Regions from separate parts of the Thioalkalivibrio sp. XN279 genome, predicted to be linked through region 3. Evidence: predicted binding sites of a transcription regulator. Region 3 holds the regulator's gene; each other region holds the start of a gene.
What was found. Region 3 encodes sigma-54, which starts transcription at its own class of promoters, with help from an activator protein. Its sites were predicted from a motif close to TGGCANGNTNCNTGCTT; they were not measured.
Positions count from the first base shown of each region.

Region 1: G8346_RS00075 (flagellar basal body-associated FliL family protein) is a predicted target of sigma-54. The motif match lies at 1,423-1,439, and genes of this name have one in related genera.
Region 2: G8346_RS14660 (PEP-CTERM sorting domain-containing protein) is a predicted target of sigma-54. The motif match lies at 1,343-1,359, and genes of this name have one in related genera.

Region 1 covers NZ_JAANBD010000001.1:10,609-13,865, forward strand. Annotated here, with positions in the region: gene fliM (flagellar motor switch protein FliM) at 1-813, opposite strand, end outside; gene G8346_RS00075 (flagellar basal body-associated FliL family protein) at 815-1,378, opposite strand; gene G8346_RS00080 (flagellar hook-length control protein FliK) at 1,537-2,658, opposite strand; gene fliJ (flagellar export protein FliJ) at 2,655-3,101, opposite strand; gene fliI (flagellar protein export ATPase FliI) at 3,106-3,257, opposite strand, start outside.
Region 2 covers NZ_JAANBD010000028.1:185,799-189,055, reverse strand. Annotated here, with positions in the region: gene gltX (glutamate--tRNA ligase) at 1-540, opposite strand, end outside; gene G8346_RS14660 (PEP-CTERM sorting domain-containing protein) at 701-1,264, opposite strand; gene G8346_RS10520 (efflux RND transporter permease subunit) at 1,709-3,257, opposite strand, start outside.
Region 3 covers NZ_JAANBD010000029.1:263,500-266,756, reverse strand. Annotated here, with positions in the region: gene G8346_RS14120 (PTS sugar transporter subunit IIA) at 1-451, opposite strand, end outside; gene hpf (ribosome hibernation-promoting factor, HPF/YfiA family) at 481-798, opposite strand; gene G8346_RS14110 (RNA polymerase factor sigma-54) at 922-2,367, opposite strand; gene lptB (LPS export ABC transporter ATP-binding protein) at 2,377-3,102, opposite strand; gene lptA (lipopolysaccharide transport periplasmic protein LptA) at 3,099-3,257, opposite strand, start outside.

The DNA.
Region 1 (3,257 bases), on a different contig from region 3:
GAGTTCGACCTCGACCAGCTTGCTGCTTACCTCGACCGTGGCCAGGCGCACTTCTTCCCGCAGCGCCTTGAGCCAGCGCCCGTCGCCGTCCGAGCGGTCGCTCTGCATGCCGGCGTCGAGCAGGTCGCGGATCGGCTCGACCATCGAGTAAGGCAGCGTCACGTGGAGGTCGCCGCCGCCGCCCTCGAGCTCCAGCCGGAAACTGCAGATCACCACCACTTCGCTCGGGCTGACGATATTGGCGAACTGGGGGTTGACCTCGGCGTTGATGAATTCGAACTCGACCGGCAGCACCGGCGACCAGGCCTCGCCGAGGTCGTGAAAGGCCTGGTCGAGCACCATGCGCACCACGCGGCCTTCGGTCAGCGTGAACTCGCGGCCCTCGACCTTGGAGTGGAAGCGCCCGCCGCCGCCGAAGAAATGATCCACCAAGGTGAATACCAGGCGCGCATCGATCACGAACAGCGCGGTGCCGCGCAGCGGCCGCATGCGCACAAGGTTGAGGCTGGTGGGCACCGGCAGGGTGTGCACGTATTCGCCGAACTTTTGCAGCCGCACGCCGCTCACCGAGATCTCGGCGGAGCGCCGCAGCAGGTTGAACAGGCTGATGCGCAGGTGGCGCGCGAAGCGCTCGTTGATCATTTCCAGCGTCGGCATCCGGCCGCGCACGATGCGATCCTGGCTCGACAGGTCCACCGCGCGCGCGACACCGTCGTGCGCGCGCAGCTCCTGGTCGGTGTCCACGCTGCCGTCGTCCACCCCGTGCAACAGGGCGTCGATCTCGTCTTGGGAGAGAAGGTCTTGGCCGCTCATGTCATTGCATCACGAAGGTGGAGAAATAGACGTCGGCCACCAGCGGGCGCCCGGCCAGCTGCTGCAGTTCCGCCTGCACGGTCTTGAGCGCCTCCTGGCGCAGCGCTTCCTTGCCGGCACGGGTCAGCAGCGCCTCGTAATCGCGCTCGCTGAACAGCGCAATCAGCGCGTGGCGCAGCGCCGGCTCGTGGCGACGCGCGAGATCGAGGTCTTTCTTGTTGCCCGCCATCAGGTCCACGGACACCTGGAGATAGCGCAGCTGGCCACCGGCGGCGAAATTCACCACCAGCGGTGGCTCCAGCGCGAGGTATTCCGCGCTCCCGGCATCGACGATCGCAGGCCGGCCCGGCTCGACGGCCGGCGCGGCGGATGCGCTGCCGGCCTCGGGACCGGCCTCGGGGGCGGCGGCGAAGAACCGGCTCCAGCCAAGCCAGCCGCCAGCGCCGAGGAGCGCAACGACGACGAGCAGCCAGGGCCAGCGCCGGCGCGGCGCAGGGGCTTCCGCTGCAACGGCGCCCTCCTCGTTCTCCATCTCGTCCTGGACGACTTGGTCCGCTTCATTCATTGGCCGGTCTCCATGCGCGCACGCGTTTGTTTACAGCGTGACTTGAGCAAGAGCCGTGCCAGCTTCTTCGAGGCTATAAAAAACAGGGGGTTAGAGAGGCCCGCCGCGGGCGCGTCAGCTTCTTGACGCGGCCCGGAGCGGGCATGGCGGAGGCCGCCTCAGACGAAGGTGTCGACCAGGCCGCGCCCGCCGGCCGCCAGCGGCTGCGCCAGGAAGGATTCCTCGCCATCCTCGACCAGCTGCGCTGGATCGCCGTCGCCGGCGGTGGTCATTTCTTCCTCGGTACTGTCATCAGCGCCGTGTCGATCGACATCGAATCCGGACAGGGAAAAACCCTCCGCCTCCAGGGCCTCGCGCAGGCGTGGCGCGGCCTGCTCCAGCGCGTCGCGCGCCCCCGCCGTGGCGGCGTTGAACGACAGGCGCAGCCCGTCTTCTTCCAGGCGCACCCGCACCTCGACCGCGCCCAGGTCGGGCGGATTGAGCCGCAGTTCGGCGGTCTGCACCTTGCCGCGCACCATCCACAGGACACGCTGGCCAAGCGCCTCGGCCCAGTCGGGCCCGCCGGCCGGCACGGAGACCGACACGGTCGGCATGCCTCCTGCTGCGACTGAGGACGACGCCGGGGCCGTTCCCCCCGGTCCCAGCATGCTCAACGCGGCTTCGGCAGCGCGCGCTGCGCTTGCCTCGACCTGCGCCCGGCCCGCGCCAGCTGCGTCCGCGGCCGCCTCCGCGACGCCCAGGGCCTGCATCAGCGTGGCCGCGGAAGCCGCGGGCGCACGATCTCCGGGCGCCGCCACGGCCATGCCGGGCGCCACGCCGTGCAGCACCTGCAATATGCCGAGCAGCCGAGACAGCGAACCGCTGCCGTCTGGCGCGGTGCGCGTATCCGTGGCGGCGGTGGCCCGCAGGATTTCCGCCAGCTCCGGGGCGCGCGCCGCCAGCGCAATAGAAGCGGGCGCGGCAACCGGCTCCGGTGCTGTCAGCAGTCGCTGCAACGGTACCTCGAGCGCCTCGGGCAGGGCCTGCTGGGCAGCCTGCGTGCCGGTTGGTGCAAGCAATGCTGGGGCCGTGTCCTCGCCGGGTTCAGGGGTGGCGCCAGCACTGGCGGGATCTTCGGGACCGGCCGGGTCGCCCGGCCCACCCTCCGCTGCCGCCGGGCCGGCGAGCAGGCGCGCGAACACTGCGCCGCCCTGTGCCGGCTGCTCCGGACGCGCGCTGCGGCCAGGCCGTGCTTGCTGCGGCTCCACCTCCATGCCGGGCGACAGGGTGGGGGTACTCATGATCGCACTCCTGCGGCACGCCGTGCGGCGCACTCGTCCTGCTCACGTTGTTCACTGCGCTGGGCTGCGCGTTCCTCTTCGGCGCGAAACCGCGTCACGACCTTCTCCAGCGCCTCGCGGTCCATGCGCAAGGCCAGCCACTGGGCGCGCGCCGCCTCGAGCCGGCCGCGCGCGTGTTCCACCAGCACGCGCTGGCGATTCACCGCCTCGCTCAGCTGGCCCAGGAACAGCCGGCCGTCGCGCAGCAACGCGGTGCCGCCGCATGCACCCTGGGCGACGGCGTCGGCATACTCCTGCCACCAGGCGCGGAGCTCGGCCAGCTTGCTCTCTTCCGCCGACATCGCCTCCTGCGCCTTGCCGAATTCCTGCACCGCGGCCTGCTCCCTGCGGTCGGCCACGCGCACCATCGGCTCCAGCCGGCGGCTCCTCAATTCACCTTGCATAGCGTCAGTCTCCCTCGCCCTTCGGGGCCACGACTTCCTTTAGCGATCCCAGGCTCTGCCCCAGGGGCACCGCCTCGTGCATGTCCTGCCGGAGCCAACCCTCGAGCCGCGGCTGGAACGCCACGGCTTCATCCACAACGGGGTCTGACCCCGTTT
Region 2 (3,257 bases), on a different contig from region 3:
CGAGCGCAGCAGCACCAGGTCGTCGAGTTCCTTGTTGTCGAACACGACGCGGCCGCGCACCTTGTCGTCGACCACCACCTGGCCTTCGTCCGGGTTGCGGAAACGCAGTACCGGCGGCACGCCGGGCCTGGGTTCCTTGCGCTCGCGGCAGCGCCCGTCGTAGCGGGGCTTCTCGCCGCGGCCCATCTGCGCCGCGCGCATCTCGTCGAGCTCTTCCTTGCTGCAATAGCAGTGGTAGGCGTGGCCGGAAGAAAGCAGCTGCGCGGCGATCTCGTTGTAACGGTCGAAGCGGTCGGTCTGGTAGAGCGGGCCCTCGTCGGCGCGCAGGCCGAGCCATTCCATGCCGTCGAGGATCACCTGGATGGCTTCCTCCGTGGAACGCGCGCGGTCGGTGTCCTCGATACGCAGGATGAATTCGCCGCCGTGGCGGCGCGCCTGGAGCCAGGAGAACAGGGCGGTGCGCACGCCGCCGATGTGCAGGAAGCCGGTCGGGCTCGGCGCAAAGCGCGTGCGGACGGAGCGGGCGGAGGTGTCGGACACGATGCAGGACCTCGGTGGACTCAGGCCGCGGATTCTACCAGCGGGAGGCGGTGCGGATGATCAGGAGCCTCCGCAACGGGGTCTGACCCCCGTAAGTGTCTGAAAAAAAGAAGCCCCGCAGTGCGGGGCTTCCAAGTGGTCTTGTTGTTCTATCTTGGTCTTAGCGGATCGCCATCCGGCGGCGCGCCACACCGAAGCCGACCAGGCCGAGGCCGAGCAGGGCCAGGGTGCCGGGCTCCGGTACCGTCGTTACCCCACCGCCTCGTGAGATGTGGCTCACAAAGCCGATTTCAACATCACCATTCGTTCTGTCAAAAAGGCTCAGATCAATCACGCCCCAGTTGAACGACTCGGCATCATTCAAGTAGCCGAACGTGTTGTAAACGGTGCTGCAACCTTCCGACACAAGACAGACGCCCGCACCAACCTTCAGAATGAATGCCTCCGGCTGGAAATCACCGAAGTCAAATGCCCACAGGTTACCCTCAAGCTCATCAGTCACTTCCTGCCAGGTGCCGCCGTCGTACTTAAAGTACTCAAGTTCCGACACATCGACGCCCAGGAGCTCGGCGAGATATGTTTTCTCGGATGCTTCGTCAGGGCTGATATTGGTCCCCTCCACGAGGGTGTCAGCCAGCCCAGTCTCAGCGATCAAGGCTGCGGAAGCGGTCGACGCACCTCCTAAAAGGGCTAAGCCTGCTATACCAATCAATAACTTGCACATGACAACTACTCCTCGCTACCTATCTTTTGCACCCGTCTTAAACAGGCCTATCGCCCATTAGGGGCTCACTTAATACTCATGCAGGAAGCGTGCCAGAGTTGTAAGGCATTGAAAAGATTGAGTGACATTCGCTCATCAGTATGCGTCCTGTAAGCCTTTTCGACACCAGAGCACGGTCAAATCCCATCAGTGTGCGAAGCACCTTCGCCGTAGAATCGCGCGAGCAGGGTATAACTAAGTCTAACGATATCAGGGTAGTGGGCCAGGACATTTGCTCATATCGCGCAGGGGTTCGGCGGCTGTAAATTGTACCGACGACTCCGGCGGGCCGGCACACGGTAGTTCGCGTCAATATCGCGCCCTAGTGCGCGACGATGGGTCGGGAAACGTCCTGCCTACGGCGCCGGATGGCGAGCCGATTCGATTTCCGGCACCAAGTGTCGCTCAAGTCGATTCTACGATTTCCCCAGCCCTCAACTTCTCCAGCTTCTTCCCCACATGCCCGGGCGACTTGGTGTTGCGGGCGATCACCGCATAGGCCGCCGGCACCACGAACAGGGTCAGCACGGTGGTCAGCGCCATGCCGTACACCACCACGATGCCCACCGCCTGGCGGCTCTCCGAGCCGGCACCCGACGCCAGTAACAGCGGCAGGGCCCCGATCGCGGTACACGCGCTGGTCATCAGCACCGGCCTCAGCCGAATGGCCGAAGCCTCGATAATCGCCTCGTTGAACTCGCGGCCGCGGTCGCGCAGCTGGTTGGCGAACTCGACGATGAGCACGCCGTTCTTGGCCGCCAGCCCGACCAGCATGATGAGCCCGATCTGGCTGTAGACGTTGATCGAGCCGCCGTAGGCCCACAGGCCCAATAGCGCCCCGGTGATGGCGAGCGGCACGGTGAACATGATCACCAGCGGGTGGCGGAAGCTCTCGAACTGCGCCGCCAGCACCAGGAACACGACCACCAGCGCCATGATGAAGGTGATGTAGAGCGAGTTGCCGGACTCCTTGAACTCGCGCGACTCGCCGTCCCAGCTGATGCGGATGTCGGGCGGCAGGATCTCGCGCGCCAGCTCCTCGAAGGAGTCCAGCGCCTCGCCCAGCGAGGTGCCGGGCTCGAGCCCGCCGGAGACGGTGATGGAACGCAGGCGGTCGAAGCGCCGCAGCTCGGCCGGGCCGGCGCGCTCGTCCAGCGTCACCAGGTTGCCCAGCGGCACCAGCTGGCCGCTGGTCTCGGAACGGACGTAAATGTTGGAAAGGTCATTCGGCGTGGCGCGGCCCTCGGCCTGGCCCTGCAGGATGACGCGGTACTCGCGGCCGCGATCGATGAACGTCGTCACCGCACGCGAGCCGAGCATGGTCTCGAGCGTGCGGCCGATGTTCTCCAGCGACACGCCGAGCTCGGCGGCGCGGTTGCGGTCGATGACCACGCGCATCTGCGGCTGGCGTTCCTCGTAGTTGGAATCGAGCCCGCGGATGCCGGCATAGCCCTCGGCCGCCGCCATCAGTTCGTCGCGCCAGGCGGCGAGCTGGGCGTACTCGGCCCCGCCGAGCACCATTTGCACCGGGCGGTCGGCGCCACGCACGCCGAGGCCGGCGGGCGTGATCACGCGCGCCTGCACGCCGGGCAGCACGCTCAGCTCCTCGCGTACCTGCGCCGCAATTTCTTCCACCGAGCGCTCGCGCTTGGCCCAGTCTTCCAGCAGCACGATGGCGCGCGCGCTGTCCACGCCGCCGCCGCTGCCCCAGCCGCCCGGCACGCGCAGCAATACCCGCCGCGCTTCGCCGCTATCCACGTAGCGCATGAGGATCTCTTCCATGCGCGTGGCGTAGGACTCGGTGTACTCAAGGCTGGCGCCGGGCGGGGCGGTGATGAGGGTGAAGAAAATGCCGCGGTCTTCGCGCGGGGCGTACTCGGTCGGCAACATGCGGAACAGGCCGACGGCGGCGACGGTGACGAACAGCGCCACCGCCAGTACGGCCCAGGGCCGC
Region 3 (3,257 bases):
CGTGGTTCACGAGCAGGTCGTACAGCGCGCGGCTGGAGCTCGCCCGCCGCAGCGCCGCGGCCAGCACGTGGTCGCCCAGCCCGGTGGCGATATTGGAGACCTCCTCGTGATGGCAGCCCACGTCGTCCTCGGGGACGGGCACCAGCAGCCCGAAAATGAGGTCGACCGGCTCCCGGTCCGGCATGTCGAAGTCGATCGGCCTGGACAGCTTGAGGAAGGCGCCGACCGGCGCTTCAATCTCGGACAGGCGCCCGTGCGGGATGGCGATGCCGTTCTCGATGGCGGTGCAGCCCAGCTTCTCGCGCGTTATCAGGCTCTGGAACACCTCGCCCTGGTCCAGGTCCGCCGCGGACGAGAGCATCTCGCTCAGGATGTCCAGGGCGTGTTTCTTGCTGCGCGCTTCGACATTGCCGAGCACGCGGCCTGGTTGCAGCAGGGATTCGAAAGTCATCTGGATGCTCCGGGGCGGGCCCGCGGTGGTCAGGCGTTGCGCGGGCGTCCCACGCCGTTGTGATGGTCGGTCAGCTTGTCCTTGTGCCGCCGGACCTGGCGATCGAGACGGTCCGTCATGGCGTCGATCGCAGCATACATGTCTTCCTCGACCGCCGCCGCATGCAGGGTGTCGCCTGCCAGGCGCAGCGTGGCCTCGGCCTTGTGCTGCAGTTTCTCGACGGTGAGGATGCAATGGACATCGATCAGGTTGTCAAAATGCCGGATGACCTTGTCCATCTTGCTGTACACGTAGTCGCGCAGCGGGTCGGTGATGTCGACGTGGTGACCGGTCATGTTGATCTGCATTTGCTTACCCCTTGGGAGTGGTGGAGCCGGCCCGTCGGGCGGCCCGCGGTTCACTTGTATTCTAGTAGCAGCTTTCGCCTGCTGGCTAGGGCGGATTGAGCGCTCCGCGCGCCGCGCCCGCGGTCAGCGGATGGCCACGCGGCGACGCTCGTTGGAGGACGGAAACCCCATGGATTCCCGGTATTTGGCCACAGTGCGGCGCGCCACCTCGATGCCCTCGCCGACGAGTATACGGGTCAGCGCGCTGTCCGAGAGCGGCTTGGCCGGGTCCTCGTCGGCGATCAGCTTGCGGATGCGCGCGCGAATGGCGGTGGAGGAGACGCTCTCGCCGTCGCTGCCCGATACCTGGCTGGAAAAGAAATAGCGGAACTCGAACACGCCCCGCGGCGTGTGCATGTACTTTCCGGTCGTGGCACGGGAGACGGTCGACTCGTGCAGTTCGAGCGCCTCGGCGATCTCGCGCAGCACCAGCGGGCGCATGCCCTGCTCGCCGCGCTCCAGGAAGTCCTGCTGATGAGCGACGATGGCACGAGCCACGCGCAACAGGGTCTCGTTCCGGATCTCCAGGCTCTTCACCAGCCAGCGCGCCTCCTGCAGCTGGCTGCGCAGGGTCGAATATTCGCCGCTGCGGCCGAGAGAGCCGGCGTAGGCGGCGTTGACCCGCAGCCGTGGCGCAATGGCGGGGTTAATCTCCACCTGCCAGGTCTCCTCGACGCGGCGTATGAACACGTCCGGGACGATGTACTCGGGCGGGCGCGAGTCGGCGGCGCTGCCGGGGCGCGGGCTCAGGGAACGCAACAGGGCGACGGCGGTCTCCAGCTCTTCCGGGTCGCAACCGAGGCGGCGGCGGATGGCGGCGTAATCCTGCTCACCGAGCTCCACCAGGCATTCGGCGGCGAGACGGCGCGCCAGGTCGAGCCCCGGGGTGTCCGGGGCGAAGGGTGACAGCTGCAGCAGCAGGCACTCGCACAGGTCGCGGGCGCCGATGCCGAGGGGGTCGAAGCGCTGCACGCAGGCCAGCACCCGCTCCACCTCGTCGATATCCGTATGCAATTCCGGTTCGAGGTTGGCGCAGATCTCCTCCAGGCTCTCCTGCAGGTAGCCGTCGTCGTCGATCGCGTCGACGATCATGGTGGCGATCGCCTTGCGGTCGCCCTCCGGCAGGGCGACGTCCAGCTGGGCCATGAGATGCTCGCGCAACGAGGTGCCGCTGGCGTCGGCGTAATCGCGCTGTTCGTCGCCGTCGTCGCGGCTGCCGCTGCTGTAGCCCGTGGTGTAATCCGGTACGTCGGCGTAGGGCAGGTCCTCGCGGAAATCGTCGCCCGAGGCCTGTTCCGGGGCGGCTTCCTGGCCCTCCCGCGCGTTCTCCGTGGACCGCTGCTGCTCGCCTTTCGGCGGCGCCAGCTCGAGCCCGTCGTCCATCTCGAGCATGAGGTTCTTCTCGAGTGCCTCGCGCAGCTCGGCCTGCAGGTCGAGCACCGGCAGCTGCAGCAGGCGGATGGCCATCTGTAGCTGGGGCGTCAGCGTGAGCTGCTGACTGAGCTTGAGTTGCAGCGACTGCTTGATCATGGGTGGCGTCTAGAGGCGGAAGTGCTCGCCGAGGTAGACCTCTCGTACTTGCCTGTTCGCAAGTATCTCATCCGCGGACCCGGAGGCGATGACCTCGCCGGCGTTGAGGATGAAAGCCCGGCCGCAGATGCCCAGCGTCTCGCGCACGTTGTGGTCGGTGATGAGCACGCCGATGCCGCGGTCGCGCAGGTGCCCGATGATGCGCTGGATGTCCAGCACCGAGATCGGGTCGACGCCGGCAAAGGGCTCGTCGAGGAGGATGAAGGCCGGTTCGGCCGCCAGGGCGCGGGCGATCTCCACGCGGCGGCGCTCGCCGCCGGAGAGGCTGAGGCCCTTGCTGTCGCGGATGTGGCCGATGCTGAGTTCCTCCAGCAGCTCCTCGAGCAGGTTGCGCCGGCCGACCTGGTCGAGGTCCTTGCGGGTCTCGAGCACGGCGAGGATGTTCTGTTCCACGCTGAGGCCGCGGAACACCGAGGCTTCCTGCGGCAGGTAGCCGACGCCGAGCCGGGCGCGCCGGTGCATGGGCAGGGAGGTCAGGTCCTTGTCGTCCAGCAGGATGCGGCCGCTGTCGCAGGGCACCAGGCCGACGATCATGTAGAAGGCGGTGGTCTTGCCGGCGCCGTTGGGGCCGAGCAGTCCCACCACTTCCCCGCTGGAAATGGACAGGGTCAGGGAGCGCACCACGGTGCGCGAGCGATAGCTCTTGGCGATGCCCTCGGCACGGAGGGTCTTCACGGTGTCGGCTCCGGCTCGCGCGGTGCCTCGTCGTCCTGGCCGTCCTGGCCGTCCTGGTTGCCGTCTTCCGGCGGCGTGATGATGATGCGCACGCGCTCCGTGCCTTCCTCGTCCGCGCTGGCGATGAGGCGGTCCTCCGCGATGCGGTAGACGAG